4 regions of the Serratia sp. L9 genome follow, and region 1 is predicted to be linked to each of the others. Evidence: predicted binding sites of a transcription regulator. Region 1 holds the regulator's gene; each other region holds the start of a gene.
What was found. Region 1 encodes sigma-54, which starts transcription at its own class of promoters, with help from an activator protein. Its sites were predicted from a motif close to GTTGGCACANNTTTCGCTNT; they were not measured.
Positions count from the first base shown of each region.

Region 2: a site for sigma-54 is predicted at 1,530-1,549, ahead of glnA (glutamate--ammonia ligase). Genes of this name have one in related genera too.
Region 3: a site for sigma-54 is predicted at 1,693-1,712, ahead of norV (anaerobic nitric oxide reductase flavorubredoxin). Genes of this name have one in related genera too.
Region 4: a site for sigma-54 is predicted at 1,740-1,759, ahead of glnK (P-II family nitrogen regulator). Genes of this name have one in related genera too.

Region 1 is NZ_CP192591.1:1,782,122-1,785,496, forward strand. It holds gene rapZ (RNase adapter RapZ) at 1-27, opposite strand, end outside; gene ptsN (PTS IIA-like nitrogen regulatory protein PtsN) at 159-620, opposite strand; gene hpf (ribosome hibernation promoting factor) at 826-1,113, opposite strand; gene rpoN (RNA polymerase factor sigma-54) at 1,137-2,573, opposite strand; gene lptB (LPS export ABC transporter ATP-binding protein) at 2,625-3,350, opposite strand; gene lptA (lipopolysaccharide ABC transporter substrate-binding protein LptA) at 3,357-3,375, opposite strand, start outside.
Region 2 is NZ_CP192591.1:1,197,486-1,200,860, reverse strand. It holds gene typA (ribosome-dependent GTPase TypA) at 1-1,259, opposite strand, end outside; gene glnA (glutamate--ammonia ligase) at 1,630-3,039, shown strand; gene glnL (nitrogen regulation protein NR(II)) at 3,332-3,375, shown strand, end outside.
Region 3 is NZ_CP192591.1:4,092,081-4,095,455, forward strand. It holds gene norW (NADH:flavorubredoxin reductase NorW) at 1-142, opposite strand, end outside; gene norV (anaerobic nitric oxide reductase flavorubredoxin) at 139-1,638, opposite strand; partial or broken gene norR (nitric oxide reductase transcriptional regulator NorR) at 1,811-3,329, shown strand.
Region 4 is NZ_CP192591.1:5,456,884-5,460,258, reverse strand. It holds gene ACQ86O_RS26040 (SmdB family multidrug efflux ABC transporter permease/ATP-binding protein) at 1-1,526, shown strand, start outside; gene glnK (P-II family nitrogen regulator) at 1,811-2,149, shown strand; gene amtB (ammonium transporter AmtB) at 2,187-3,375, shown strand, end outside.

The DNA of each region.
Region 1 (3,375 bases):
ACGGCCGCTGACAATCATCAGCACCATGTGGTAACTCCCCTGGCATCTTAATGGCGTTTATCGCCACTGTTAGAGTCTCTATTACCCAGGCCGTAACCCGGAGATATCATAAGTAAAACAGTAGCGTTTTCATCGCTGGAAGTCACGCCAGCGAATGGTTACTCGGTGATAATTTGATACAGCTCTTCGTCGCTTTGCGCTGAACGCAGGCGGCGGCAAACGGTTTTGTCGGCCAGCCGTTTGGCAACCAGCGACAGCGTATGCAAATGAGTTTTACATTGATCTGCCGGTACCAGCAATGCGAAAAGCAGATCGACCGGTTGGTTATCAATGGCATCAAAGGCGATAGGTTGATCAAGACGGATAAACACGCCAACGGCTCGCAGGGTATCTTCTTCCAATTTCCCGTGCGGGATTGCGATACCGCTGCCGATACCGGTACTGCCCATGCGCTCCCGGGTGAGAACGGCGTCAAACACCACCTGCGAAGGCAGATTAAGCTGTTTAGCTGCCAGTTCACTGATAATTTCCAAAGCCCGTTTCTTGCTGGTGCAGTGTACCGAGCTTCTGGTGCACTCGATGTTTAACACCGAGCTTAATTGCATTATTTCGTTGTTCATCTCATCTTCACTTAAACCGTCTTATTCAGCTACCTTTACGGTCGGTTGCAGACCGGCACTGGTAACGTTTATAGCACGGTTTTTCGCCTGTTTAACCCTGATGGCTTAACGGCGCGTACCCATCCAGGTGACGCGCCGATGGTTGCCGTGTAGCCAAGTAGACTACGGTAAGGGCCATAACCACATGGGGTGAAGGCCCAGAATGTCAGTGTTGTTTTAGTTTGTCTTTATGTTTGTTCAATTGACGAGCCAGTTTGTCGATCAGGCAGTCTATTGCGGCATACATATCTTCTTTTTCCGAGGTGGCGTGCAACTCGCCTCCATTCACATGCACCGTTGCTTCAGCAATCTGCTGCACTTTTTCCACACTTAGTACGACATACACCTGATTAATGCGGTCAAAATACTGTTCGAGTTTGGCAAACTTGTTGTTGACGAACTCGCGCATTGGTTCGGTGATTTCGATGTGGTGTCCGGTAATGTTGAGCTGCATAATGTCTTCCTTCTCTATTGAGGTCAAACCAACTGTTTACGCTGGTTAGACGGCGGGATGGACAAAGACTCTCGGTACTTGGCAACGGTACGCCGCGCTACCATGATCCCCTGATCGGAAAGCAGGGTAGCCAGCTTGCTGTCGCTAAGCGGCTTCGCGGGGTTTTCAGCCGCGATAAGTTTCTTCACTAACGCCCGGATCGCCGTAGAGGAGGCTTCGCCACCGCTATCGGTATTCACATGGCTGGAGAAGAAATACTTCAATTCGAAAATACCACGCGGGCTGTGCAGGAATTTCTGCGTAGTGACGCGCGAGATTGTCGATTCATGCATCTCCACGGCCTGGGCGATATCTGCCAGAACCATGGGTTTCATAAACTCTTCCCCTTGCTCAAAGAACGCTTCCTGCTGCTCGACAATGCAGCGGGTCACCTTGAGCAGAGTGTCATTTCGGCTTTCCAGACTTTTAATCAGCCACTTCGCTTCCTGCAGATTGCTCCGGATAAACTGGCCGTCGGCATCATTGCGTACACTGTTGCCGAGGGCTGCGTATTGCTGGTTTATTTTCAGGCGCGGGATGCTGTCTGCATTTAGCTCCACCGTCCACTTATCCTGCACCTTGCGTACCAGAACATCCGGTATGACATACTCTGACTCACCGGTATTGATCGATTGCCCAGGGCGAGGATCGAGCGATTGGATCAACTCCATCGCTTCTTTCAGTGTATCTTCTTTTAACCGAGTTGTTCGCATCAGGCTGCGAAAGTCGTGGTTGGCCAGCAAATCCAGATGCTCGCTGACAATCAGGCGGGCCTCGGCCAGATAAGGTGTCTCTTTGGCATATTGAGAAAGCTGGATCAGCAGGCAGTCCCGCAGATCGCGGGCAGCAACGCCGACGGGATCAAAACGCTGCACGCGCTTTAAAACCGCTTCAACTTCTTCCATGGTCACATTCTCGTCGCCCATACTTTCCAGAATATCTTCCAGCGGTACGGTGAGATAGCCGGTATCGTCCACGGCATCGACGATCGAGGTGGCAATGGCCACGTCAGTGTCGGAAAACGGCGTCAGATCCACTTGCCACATCAGGTAATCTTGCAGCGTTTGCGTCGTTTCACCCTGATAGACCGGGAGTTCGTCATCGCCGTAGTCAGTACCGGTGCCGGAAGGCGTGCCTGCGGTGTAGATCTCATCCCAGGTCGCATCCAGGGGCAGCTCTTCAGGCATGTCCTTTTGTTCCAACGCTTCGCGGGTATCCAGCCCTTCAGTATCGGTACTCTCTTTTGCCTCGATCTCTTCGTGCTGGTCTTCAGACTGTTCAAGCAGCGGGTTGCTCTCTAACGCCAGTTGGATCTCCTGCTGGAGCTCAAGCGTGGACAGCTGCAACAGGCGTATCGCCTGTTGGAGTTGGGGAGTCATGGCCAGCTGTTGGCTGAGCCGGAGTTGCAAACCTTGCTTCATATCTTGTGTTTACTTCCGTTAACGGATTGCCAATTGGCACGCCGCTGGAGCTTAGAGGCGGAATTCTTCGCCCAGATAAACGCGTTTCACCTGCTCATCGGCCAAAATAGCATCCGGCGTACCGTGTGCGATCAGTTTGCCCTGGCTGACGATATAGGCGCGTTCACAGACGTCCAGCGTCTCACGCACGTTATGGTCGGTGATCAGTACGCCAAGACCGCTGTCACGCAGGTGTTCGATAATCTTTTTGATATCGATAACAGAAATCGGGTCAACCCCGGCGAAGGGCTCATCCAGCAGGATAAATTTCGGATTGGCGGCGAGTGCACGGGCAATCTCCACGCGGCGGCGTTCCCCGCCGGAGAGCGACTGGCCCAGGTTGTCTCGCAGATGGGAGATGTGAAACTCCTCCATCAGCTCAACCGCACGATCGTCACGCTGTTCGCTGGTGAGATCCGGGCGAATTTCCAGCACTGCCATAAGGTTGTCGTAAACACTCAAGCGACGGAAGATTGATGCTTCCTGCGGCAGGTAGCCGATGCCACGGCGAGCACGAGCGTGCAGCGGCAGGATACTGATATCTTCTTCATCGATAACAATGCGCCCGGCATCGCGCTGAACGATACCGACAACCATGTAAAACGTGGTGGTCTTACCGGCCCCGTTTGGTCCCAGCAGGCCGACGATTTCGCCCGATTTCACGTTAAGGCTCACGTCTTCAACGACTTTGCGGCCTTTATAGGCTTTCGCCAGGTTTTCTGCGATGAGTGTTGCCATAAGTGTTTAGTTACTCTTCTTTTGA
Region 2 (3,375 bases), 580 kb from region 1:
CCCATCGCCTGCATCACAGAACCCTGATGCTGTTCTTCGATATCCAAGGTGACGTTTTCGAACGGCTCTTGTTTGCGGCCATCGATTTCACGGAAGATAACTTTCGGACGGGAAACGGCCAGTTCAAAACCTTCACGACGCATGTTTTCGATCAGCACAGACAGGTGAAGTTCACCACGGCCTGAAACACGGAACGCATCAGCATCTGCAGTTTCTTCAACGCGCAACGCAACGTTGTGTACCAGCTCTTTGTTCAGGCGCTCAAGGATCTGACGTGAAGTCACATACTTGCCTTCTTTACCGCAGAACGGAGAGGTGTTGACGTTAAAGAACATGCTTACGGTTGGCTCATCTACAGACAGTGCTGGCAACGCTTCTACTGCGCTCACATCACAAATGGTGTCAGAGATGTTCAGTTCGCCCAGACCGGTGATCGCGATGATGTCGCCCGCTTCGGCCACGGTCGCTTCGATACGCTCCAGACCCATATGAGTCAGCACTTTACCGACTTTACCGTTACGGGTTTTGCCTTCACTGTCGATGACGGTGATCTGCTGGTTAGGCTTAACTTTACCGCGCTTGATACGGCCGATGCCGATAACACCAACATAGTTGTTGTAGTCAAGTTGAGAGATTTGCATCTGGAACGGAGCTTCCAGCTCAACCTGCGGTGCAGATACGTGGTCGACGATCGCCTGATACAGCGGGGTCATGTCTTCAGCCATATCGTTATGGTCAGCACCCGCGATACCCATCAAGGCAGATGCATAGATGATTGGGAAATCGAGTTGTTCGTCGGTTGCATCCAGGTTTACGAACAGGTCGAAGACCTGATCAACAACCCAGTCCGGGCGAGCGCCAGGGCGGTCAACCTTGTTGATTACCACGATCGGTTTCAGACCATTAGCAAATGCTTTCTTGGTCACAAAACGGGTTTGCGGCATTGGGCCATCCATTGCATCCACAACCAGCAACACCGAGTCGACCATTGACATCACACGTTCTACCTCGCCGCCGAAGTCGGCGTGTCCTGGGGTATCTACGATGTTGATGCGGTAGTCTTTCCAATTAATGGCGGTGTTTTTTGCGAGGATAGTAATCCCACGCTCTTTCTCCAAATCGTTGGAGTCCATTACACGTTCAGTGGCTTCTGCACGCTCTCCGAAAGTACCGGATTGTTGCAGCAACTTGTCAACCAGGGTGGTCTTACCATGGTCAACGTGGGCAATAATGGCGATGTTACGCAAATTTTCGATCACAGCTTTGCCTCAGGCATTAGAAATAGCGCGCTATTGTACACGTATTAAGCGAGGGACTAAACAAGATCACAACACTCTCTTATAAACAACTGTGTACAGGTTAGTTTGTGATCCCTTTCACGGTGCAAAAAGCAGCAGCCGGACTCATTTTGCACCATTTTAGTGCTTGGCATCGATAAATTGCACTATCTTAGTGCGTTAGATCATTAATGGTGCATACTGGCCATGAGTAAAACCCGCGCAAACAGGCGATTTTTTCGCTTTTAAAAAGTTGGCACAGTTTTCGCTTTAGTCTAATCAAGGCGAAATCAAGCCAGTTACACAGATTCGTTCCACGACGACGACAATGATAAATCCGGGAGAGTTAAGTATGTCCGCTGAACACGTTCTGACGATGCTGAATGAGCATGAAGTGAAATTCGTAGACCTGCGTTTCACCGATACCAAGGGTAAAGAACAACACGTTACTATCCCAGCTCATCAGGTAAATGCCGACTTCTTCGAAGAAGGTAAAATGTTTGACGGCTCCTCAATCGGTGGTTGGAAGGGCATCAACGAATCTGACATGGTGCTGATGCCAGACGCCAGCACGGCAGTTCTGGATCCGTTCTTCGAAGAGTCTACCCTGATCATTCGTTGTGACATTCTCGAGCCAGGCACCATGCAGGGCTACGATCGTGACCCTCGTTCGATTTCAAAACGTGCGGAAGATTTCCTGCGCTCTTCGGGCATCGCCGATACCGTGCTGTTCGGGCCAGAACCAGAATTCTTCCTGTTTGATGACGTGCGTTTCGGCAGCAGCATCCGTGGTTCTCACGTAAGCATCGATGACATTGAAGGCGCCTGGAACACCAGCACCAAATACGAAGGCGGCAACAAAGGCCACCGTCCTCCAGTAAAAGGCGGTTACTTCCCAGTGCCACCGGTTGACTCTTCACAGGACATCCGTTCTACCATGTGTCTGACCATGGAAGAAATGGGTCTGGTGGTTGAAGCTCACCACCACGAAGTGGCAACAGCAGGTCAGAACGAAGTGGCCACCCGCTTCAACACCATGACCAAGAAAGCCGACGAAATCCAAATCTACAAATACGTGGTTCACAACGTGGCCCACGCGTTTGGCAAAACCGCAACCTTTATGCCAAAACCGATGTTCGGTGATAACGGTTCCGGTATGCACTGCCACATGTCATTGTCCAAGAACGGCACCAACCTGTTCGCTGGCGACAAATACGGCGGCCTATCTGAAATGGCGCTGTTCTACATCGGCGGCATCATCAAGCACGCTAAAGCAATCAACGCCCTGGCTAACCCGACCACCAACTCTTACAAGCGTCTGGTCCCAGGTTACGAAGCCCCGGTCATGCTGGCTTACTCTGCCCGTAACCGTTCAGCTTCAATCCGTATTCCCGTGGTTGCCAGCCCGAAAGCGCGCCGTATCGAAGCCCGCTTCCCGGACCCAGCGGCTAACCCATACCTGTGCTTCGCTGCGCTGCTGATGGCTGGCCTGGACGGCGTCATCAACAAGATCCATCCTGGCGATGCCATGGACAAAAACCTGTATGACCTGCCACCGGAAGAAGAAGCGGAAATTCCAAAAGTTGCAGGCTCGCTGGACGAAGCGATGGCTGCGTTGAACGAAGACCGTGAATTCCTGACCCGTGGCGGCGTATTCACCGACGACGCGATCGACGCTTACATCGACCTGCGTAAAGAAGAGATGGATCGCGTTCGCATGACGCCACACCCGGTTGAATTCGAACTGTACTACAGCGTTTAAGTCATACCCGCGTCCTCTGCGGAGGGCGCGTCGTTTTTTGTTGCCGTGGAAACTTTTTAGCCCATCTTCGGATGGGCTTTTTCTCCACCCTATCTTCTATAAAACTATTTCATACCGCGACGGATGAAGTAGGATGGATGCACTAAAACGGTGCAGTCGTCTGCTATGCTCAAGAGATTTCCAGGCGCAGCGAGACGGCAACCGAGCGAACCAACCGGAGCTTGGTCTGCCAAGTGACAGGTGTGAGTAAGGGCAGCCAACAACGCTGCGTCTTGAAAGATGAAGGGCATATATGGCAACTGGCAAGCTGCCCGAAGCAGGGCAGATCCTCAATTC
Region 3 (3,375 bases), 2.3 Mb from region 1:
GGCTCAGTTCCGGTTTGTTGTACTCATCGCAACTGTCTGCGGCAATCAGCCGAATCGGCACCTCGCCATGCTGTTTGCGCAAATTTTTCACTAACTGGCGCGCGGCAAAGCCCGAGCCGATGATAACAATGCCGTGTTTCATTTAGCCTCCGTCGCCATGGGGTCGAACACGTCTTTGCCCATCGAACATTCCGGACACAGGAAGTCTTCCGGGACGTCTTGCCAGGCGGTAGCGGGTGCGACATCCTGCATCGGCTCACCCTCTTGCGGATCGTAAATCCACAGGCAAACGCTGCACTGCATGCGTGGGCCCAGGCTGTCGTCTGCCTGACCCGCTCCGCAGGCGATCGGCTGAGTCTGCGGTTTGCCTGCTGGCTGTGCGGCGATTACCGGCAGCGGTTGCACCACAGTTTCGCCCGTCAGCTGGCGGTTGACCGGGCTGGTCAACGCCCATTGGCGGGCGATCTCACGACCATGTTGACGGCATATTTCCACCGTATCCAGATCGGGGCGCCATTTAGCCTTTAGCGCCAGCGTGGTTTCAAAACCACAATCCATCAAACGCGTTTGAATACGATCAACCGCCCCACCGTTCCAGCCATAGCTGCCGAACGCCGACGCTTTCTTGTTGCGAAAACGCAAGCCGGTCATTTCCTCCAACAGGCCGGCAACCTTTGGCATCATGACGTTATTCATGGTCGATGAGCCCACCAGGACGCCTTTTGAGCGGAACACATGGGTAAGTATTTCGTTTTTATCATGGCGTGCCACATTAAAGATTTTCACCGCCACGCGAGGATCGGTTTCGTTGATGCCCTGTGCAATGGCGTCTGCCATCATGCGGGTATTGTTGGACATCGTGTCATAGAAAATGGTGATGCGATCTTCCTGATAGTCCGCCGCCCACTCCAGATAACGCTGTACAATTTGGGTTGGATTATCGCGCCACACCACGCCGTGCGAAGTTGCAATCATGTCCACGGGCAGATTGAACCCAAGGATTTCATTGATTTTTGGCGCCACCAACCGGCTGAACGGTGTCAGAATATTGGCGTAATAGCGTTGGCACTGTTCAAATAGCTCATTCTGATCGACCTCATCGTTAAACAGATGCTCATCGCAATAATGTTGACCAAACGCGTCGTTGCTGAATAACACCGCATCGCCTGTCATGTAGGTCATCATGCTGTCAGGCCAGTGCAACATCGGTGTTTCGACAAAAATCAGTTGCTTGCCGTTACCGATATCCAGACTGTCTCCGGTGTGTACCACATGGAAATTCCATTCGGGGTGGTGGTGGTGACCGTTGATGGAGTCAATGCCGTTTTCGGTACAGTAAATTGGCGTATGCGGGATGCGCGCCATCAACTCAGTCAAGGCACCCGCGTGGTCTTCTTCCGCGTGATTGATAATGATGTAGTCCAGCGTGGCAAGATCGATTTCTGCCGCCAGATTCTGCACGAACTCACGGCTGAATTTATGATCCACCGTATCAATCAACACCGTTTTTTCTTCGCGAATCAAATAGCTGTTATAGCTGCTGCCCTTCAGCGTTTTGTATTCTGTGCCATGAAAATCGCGTACTTCCCAATCACGTTGCCCGACCCATTGGATGTTGTTTTTTACCTGGATTGCCATGCTAATGCCCTTACTGTTAAACATCACGTTTCAAAAGTTGCTCATGGCGTCTATATAGCAAAGGGCGTGCCATTTTTATTTTGTTGTTTTTAAACATATTTTAAAAATTTGATGTCAAAATGACATCAGCGTAATATTGTCTTTATGACAATCAACTGTCGGAATGACAATTATGCCACTCTCCATCCACTCCCTGGCGGCCATCGCTATCGATCTGCAAAGTGGGCTTAGCCAGCGCGATCGTTTCCAACGTTTAATCAATAGTCTGCGCCACTTGCTGCGCTGTGACGCCTCTGCTTTGCTGCGTTTTGAAGGGCAGCAGTTTCGCCCGTTAGCCATTGATGGATTGACGCAAGACGTACTGGGCCGCCGCTTCGCGCTAGACGCCCATCCTCGCCTGGAAGCGATTGCCCGGGCCGGCAACGTGGTGCGTTTTCCCGCAGATAGCGACCTGCCCGATCCTTATGACGGTCTGATCCCCGGCCACGACCACTTGAAAGTTCACGCCTGCATCGGCCTGCCGCTGTTTGCCGAACAGGATTTGATCGGCGCATTGACCTTCGACAGTCTGAATCCTCTGCAATTTGATCGCTTCAGCGATGAAGAGCTGCGACTGATCGGCGCATTGGCGGCTGGCGCGCTGAATAACGCATTGCTGGTTGAAATGTTGGAGAAGCAGTCACTGACACCGCTGGCACCACCTGGAGTCAATGCTGCCAGAGAGCCAGAAGAGATGATTGGGCTCTCACCGTTAATGCAGCAGCTAAAGCAGGAAATTGACATTGTCGCCGGCTCCGACCTCAACGTGCTCATTACCGGTGAAACAGGAGTGGGCAAGGAGTTGGTCGCACGCGCCATTCACCAGGGTTCGTCACGTGCCTCAAATCCGCTGGTGTATCTCAACTGCGCCGCACTGCCGGAAAACGTCGCAGAAAGCGAACTGTTTGGTCACGTTAAAGGGGCATTTACCGGCGCTATCCAGCACCGCATTGGCAAATTTGAATTGGCTGATAATGGCACGCTGTTCCTGGATGAAGTCGGAGAGCTTTCGTTGTCATTACAGGCGAAACTGCTGCGCGTGATTCAATATGGCGATCTTCAACGCGTCGGGGATGATTCGATTAAACGGGTGAACGTCCGTATTCTTGCCGCTACCAATCGCGATCTGAAACAGGCTGTGGTTGATGGCCTATTTCGTGTGGACTTATATCACCGACTGAGCGTGTTCCCCATAGCCGTCCCCCCTACGCGAGCGTATTGGCGATATTGCACTGCTTGCCGGTTTCTTTTGCGAACGTTGCCGGGTTAAGTTTGCCCTGTCACAGCTAACCCTTAGTGGCGCAGCATTATCGACGCTGGAACACTATGCGTGGCCAGGAAATATTCGCGAGCTGGAACATACCCTTTATCGAGCGGCTATTTTGGCCCGCGCCACACAAAATACCGCCGAGCTGGAACTGTTGCCGGTTCATTTTAATTTACCTGCTCAGACCATCGCCGAAGTGGCCGACGATGCCCTGTCTGAGCCGTTACTTCAAGCCGATCTCGCTACCATGACGCAGCATTTCCAACGCCGCATGATCCAGAAAACCCTGGCCGAGTGTGAAATGAATTGGGCTGCCGCTGCACGTCAACTGAACCTCGACAGCGGTAACTTGCATCGGCTTGCTAAACGTCTTGGCTTAAAATAAGGCTAAAGGATCTCTCTGGAATTCGGATCCATTGTCTGGCGCTTTG
Region 4 (3,375 bases), 2.0 Mb from region 1:
AGGCTATTCTGTTTAATCAGGCAGCGGTGGGGGTGGTGCAAAGATTACGCACCGATGTGATGGACGCGGCGCTGCGCCAACCGCTGAGTGCGTTTGATACGCAACCCGTCGGGCAGTTGATCTCCAGAGTGACCAACGATACGGAAGTCATCAAAGATCTGTATGTGATGGTGGTTGCCACGGTACTGAAAAGTGCCGCATTGATCGGCGCGATGCTGGTGGCGATGTTCAGCCTTGACTGGCGTATGGCGTTGGTTGCGATCTGCATCTTCCCGGCGGTGCTGGTGGTGATGGGGATCTATCAATATTACAGCACGCCGATAGTGCGGCGAATGCGTGGCTATCTGGCCGATATCAACGATGGCTTTAATGAAGTGATCAGCGGGATGGGGGTTATCCAGCAGTTCCGCCAGCAGATACGCTTTGGTGAGCGTATGAGCGCGGCCAGTCGCTCCCACTATACTGCCCGCATGCAAACGCTGCGGCTGGATGGGTTCCTATTACGGCCACTGCTTAGCCTGTTCTCCGCGCTGGTGCTGTGCGGCCTGCTTATGCTGTTTGGTTTCAGCGGTGAAGGGGCCATCGGCGTCGGGGTGCTGTATGCCTTTATCAACTATCTGGGCCGCCTGAACGAACCGCTAATCGAACTGACTGCCCAGCAATCGATATTGCAGCAGGCCGTGGTGGCTGGGGAGCGGATTTTCGAACTGATGGATCGCAGCCAGCAGAGCTACGGCAGCGACGATCGTCCGCTGACCAGTGGCCGTATCGACATCAAAGAACTGAGCTTTGCTTACCGTAGCGACCAGAAAGTGTTGCAGCATATATCGTTGCAAGTGCCGTCACGGGGCTTTGTCGCCCTGGTTGGGCATACCGGCAGTGGTAAAAGTACCCTGGCCAATCTGCTGATGGGGTATTACCCGCAGAGCGAAGGGGAAATTCGTCTGGATGGGCGGCTTTTATCCAGCCTTTCACACCGCACCTTGCGCCAAGGGATCGCCATGGTGCAGCAAGATCCGGTGGTGATGGCTGAATCGGTGCTGGCTAACGTGACGCTTGGCCGTAATATCAGCGAGGAAGCGGCCTGGCAGGCGCTGGAGAGGGTGCAACTGGCTGACCTGGTACGTTCATTCCCACAGGGAATTCAAACCCGCCTGGGCGAGCAGGGGAACAATCTTTCCGTTGGGCAGAAGCAGCTTTTGGCCATGGCACGCGTGCTGGTACAGGCGCCGCAGATCCTGATCCTCGATGAGGCTACCGCTAATATTGACTCGGGTACCGAGCAGGCGATCCAGAGGGCCTTACGCTTGATCCGCGAACACACCACGCTGGTAGTGATTGCGCACCGCCTTTCAACCATTGTCGATGCCGACTCTATTCTGGTGCTGCACCGTGGCCACGCGGTGGAGCAGGGCGATCATCAGCAACTGCTGGCACAACAGGGTCGTTATTATCAGATGTACCAGCTGCAACTGGTAGGGGAAGAGCTGGAAGCGGCGACCCGCGAAGAAACGCAGACGGTATAATTGCCCTGGCGATGGTTCCGGTAATGGGGCCATCGCTTCCCGCACCACAAACAGGCAGCGAAATTTTCTGACTCCCCCTTCTTGCACTTTCTCAACGCGTTTTGCACCAATGCGGTGCGCAATGACTGAGCTGTTATTCATGAGACGCCCTCCCGCACGTTCAAAACTCCCCCAATACCGATGTAACAGGCTGAATAAAAAAACAAAATAATTTTTGGCATAGCCTTTGCTTTATAAGACTCGTACCAGGGGTAAGTTTTTAGGCTAATTCGTGGAGAGGCAATATGAAGCTGGTTACCGTGGTGATCAAACCATTCAAGTTAGAAGACGTGCGTGAAGCCCTATCCTCAGTCGGTATTCAGGGGCTGACCGTAACCGAAGTCAAAGGGTTTGGGCGCCAGAAGGGTCATGCCGAGCTCTATCGCGGCGCTGAATACAGCGTCAATTTCTTGCCTAAGGTCAAAATTGATATCGCTATCGCCGATGATCAACTGGATGAAGTGGTTGATGTCATTAGCAAAGCGGCCTACACCGGCAAGATTGGTGACGGCAAAATTTTCGTTGCCGAATTGCAACGTGTCATTCGTATTCGCACCGGCGAAACAGACGAAGCAGCACTGTAATCACAGGTTCAGTCAAGTGAATGGGGATGAACTGATAATGAAAAGACTTTTATCCATGTTGGGCCTGAGTATGGTAACCCTGGTTCCTTCTCTGGCTTTCGCCGCTCCAGCGGTGGCAGACAAGGCAGATAACGCCTTTATGATGATTTGCACCGCGCTGGTGCTGTTTATGACCCTGCCGGGGATCGCATTGTTTTACGGTGGGCTGCTGCGCGCCAAAAACGTACTTTCGATGCTGACACAGGTTACCGTGACCTTTGCTTTGGTGTGTGTGTTGTGGGTGCTTTATGGTTATACGCTGGCTTTCAGCGAAGGTAATGCCTTCTTCGGTGGTTTGCAGACGGCGATGCTTAAAGGGATCGGTATAGATAGCGTAACCGGTACTTTCAGCCAGATGATCCACGTCGCGTTCCAGGCCTCCTTCGCCTGTATTACCGTGGCTCTGGTGGTTGGTGGTTTCGCGGAGCGTATCCGCTTCTCTGCGGTGATCATTTTTTCTGCCATCTGGTTCACCATCTCTTACTTGCCGATTGCGCATATGGTCTGGGGCGGTGGTCTGCTGGCATCCGATGGTGCGTTGGATTTTGCCGGTGGAACCGTGGTGCACATCAACGCCGCCAGCGCTGGCTTGGTGGGGGCCTATCTGCTGGGCAAGCGTGCTGGTTTTGGCAAAGAAGCGTTCAAGCCGCATAACCTGCCGATGGTGTTTACCGGTGCCTCTATTCTGTATATCGGTTGGTTCGGCTTCAACGCCGGTTCCGCCAGTGCGGCCAACGGCATTGCGGCGCTGGCGTTCCTGAACACGGTGGTAGCCACTGCGGGCGCAATCCTTTCCTGGACCTTTGCCGAGTGGATAGTGCGTGGCAAACCTTCCTTGTTGGGAGCTTGCTCTGGCTGTATCGCCGGGCTGGTGGCAATAACGCCAGCTGCGGGTACTGTCGGGGTCGGTGGGGCGTTGATCATCGGCCTGGTTGGCGGTGTAGCTGGCCTGTGGGGCGTGGTAACGCTGAAGAAATGGCTGAAAGTGGATGATACCTGCGATGTATTTGGCGTGCACGGCGTGTGCGGCATTGTGGGTTGTCTGTTGACCGGCGTGTTCACGGCTTCATCACTGGGGGGCACCGGGTATGCCGCTGGCGTGACGATGGGGCATCAAATGTGGGTCCAACTGCTGAGCGTAGGGGTTACGCTGGTATGGTCGAGCGTTGCCGCGTTTATCGCCTTTA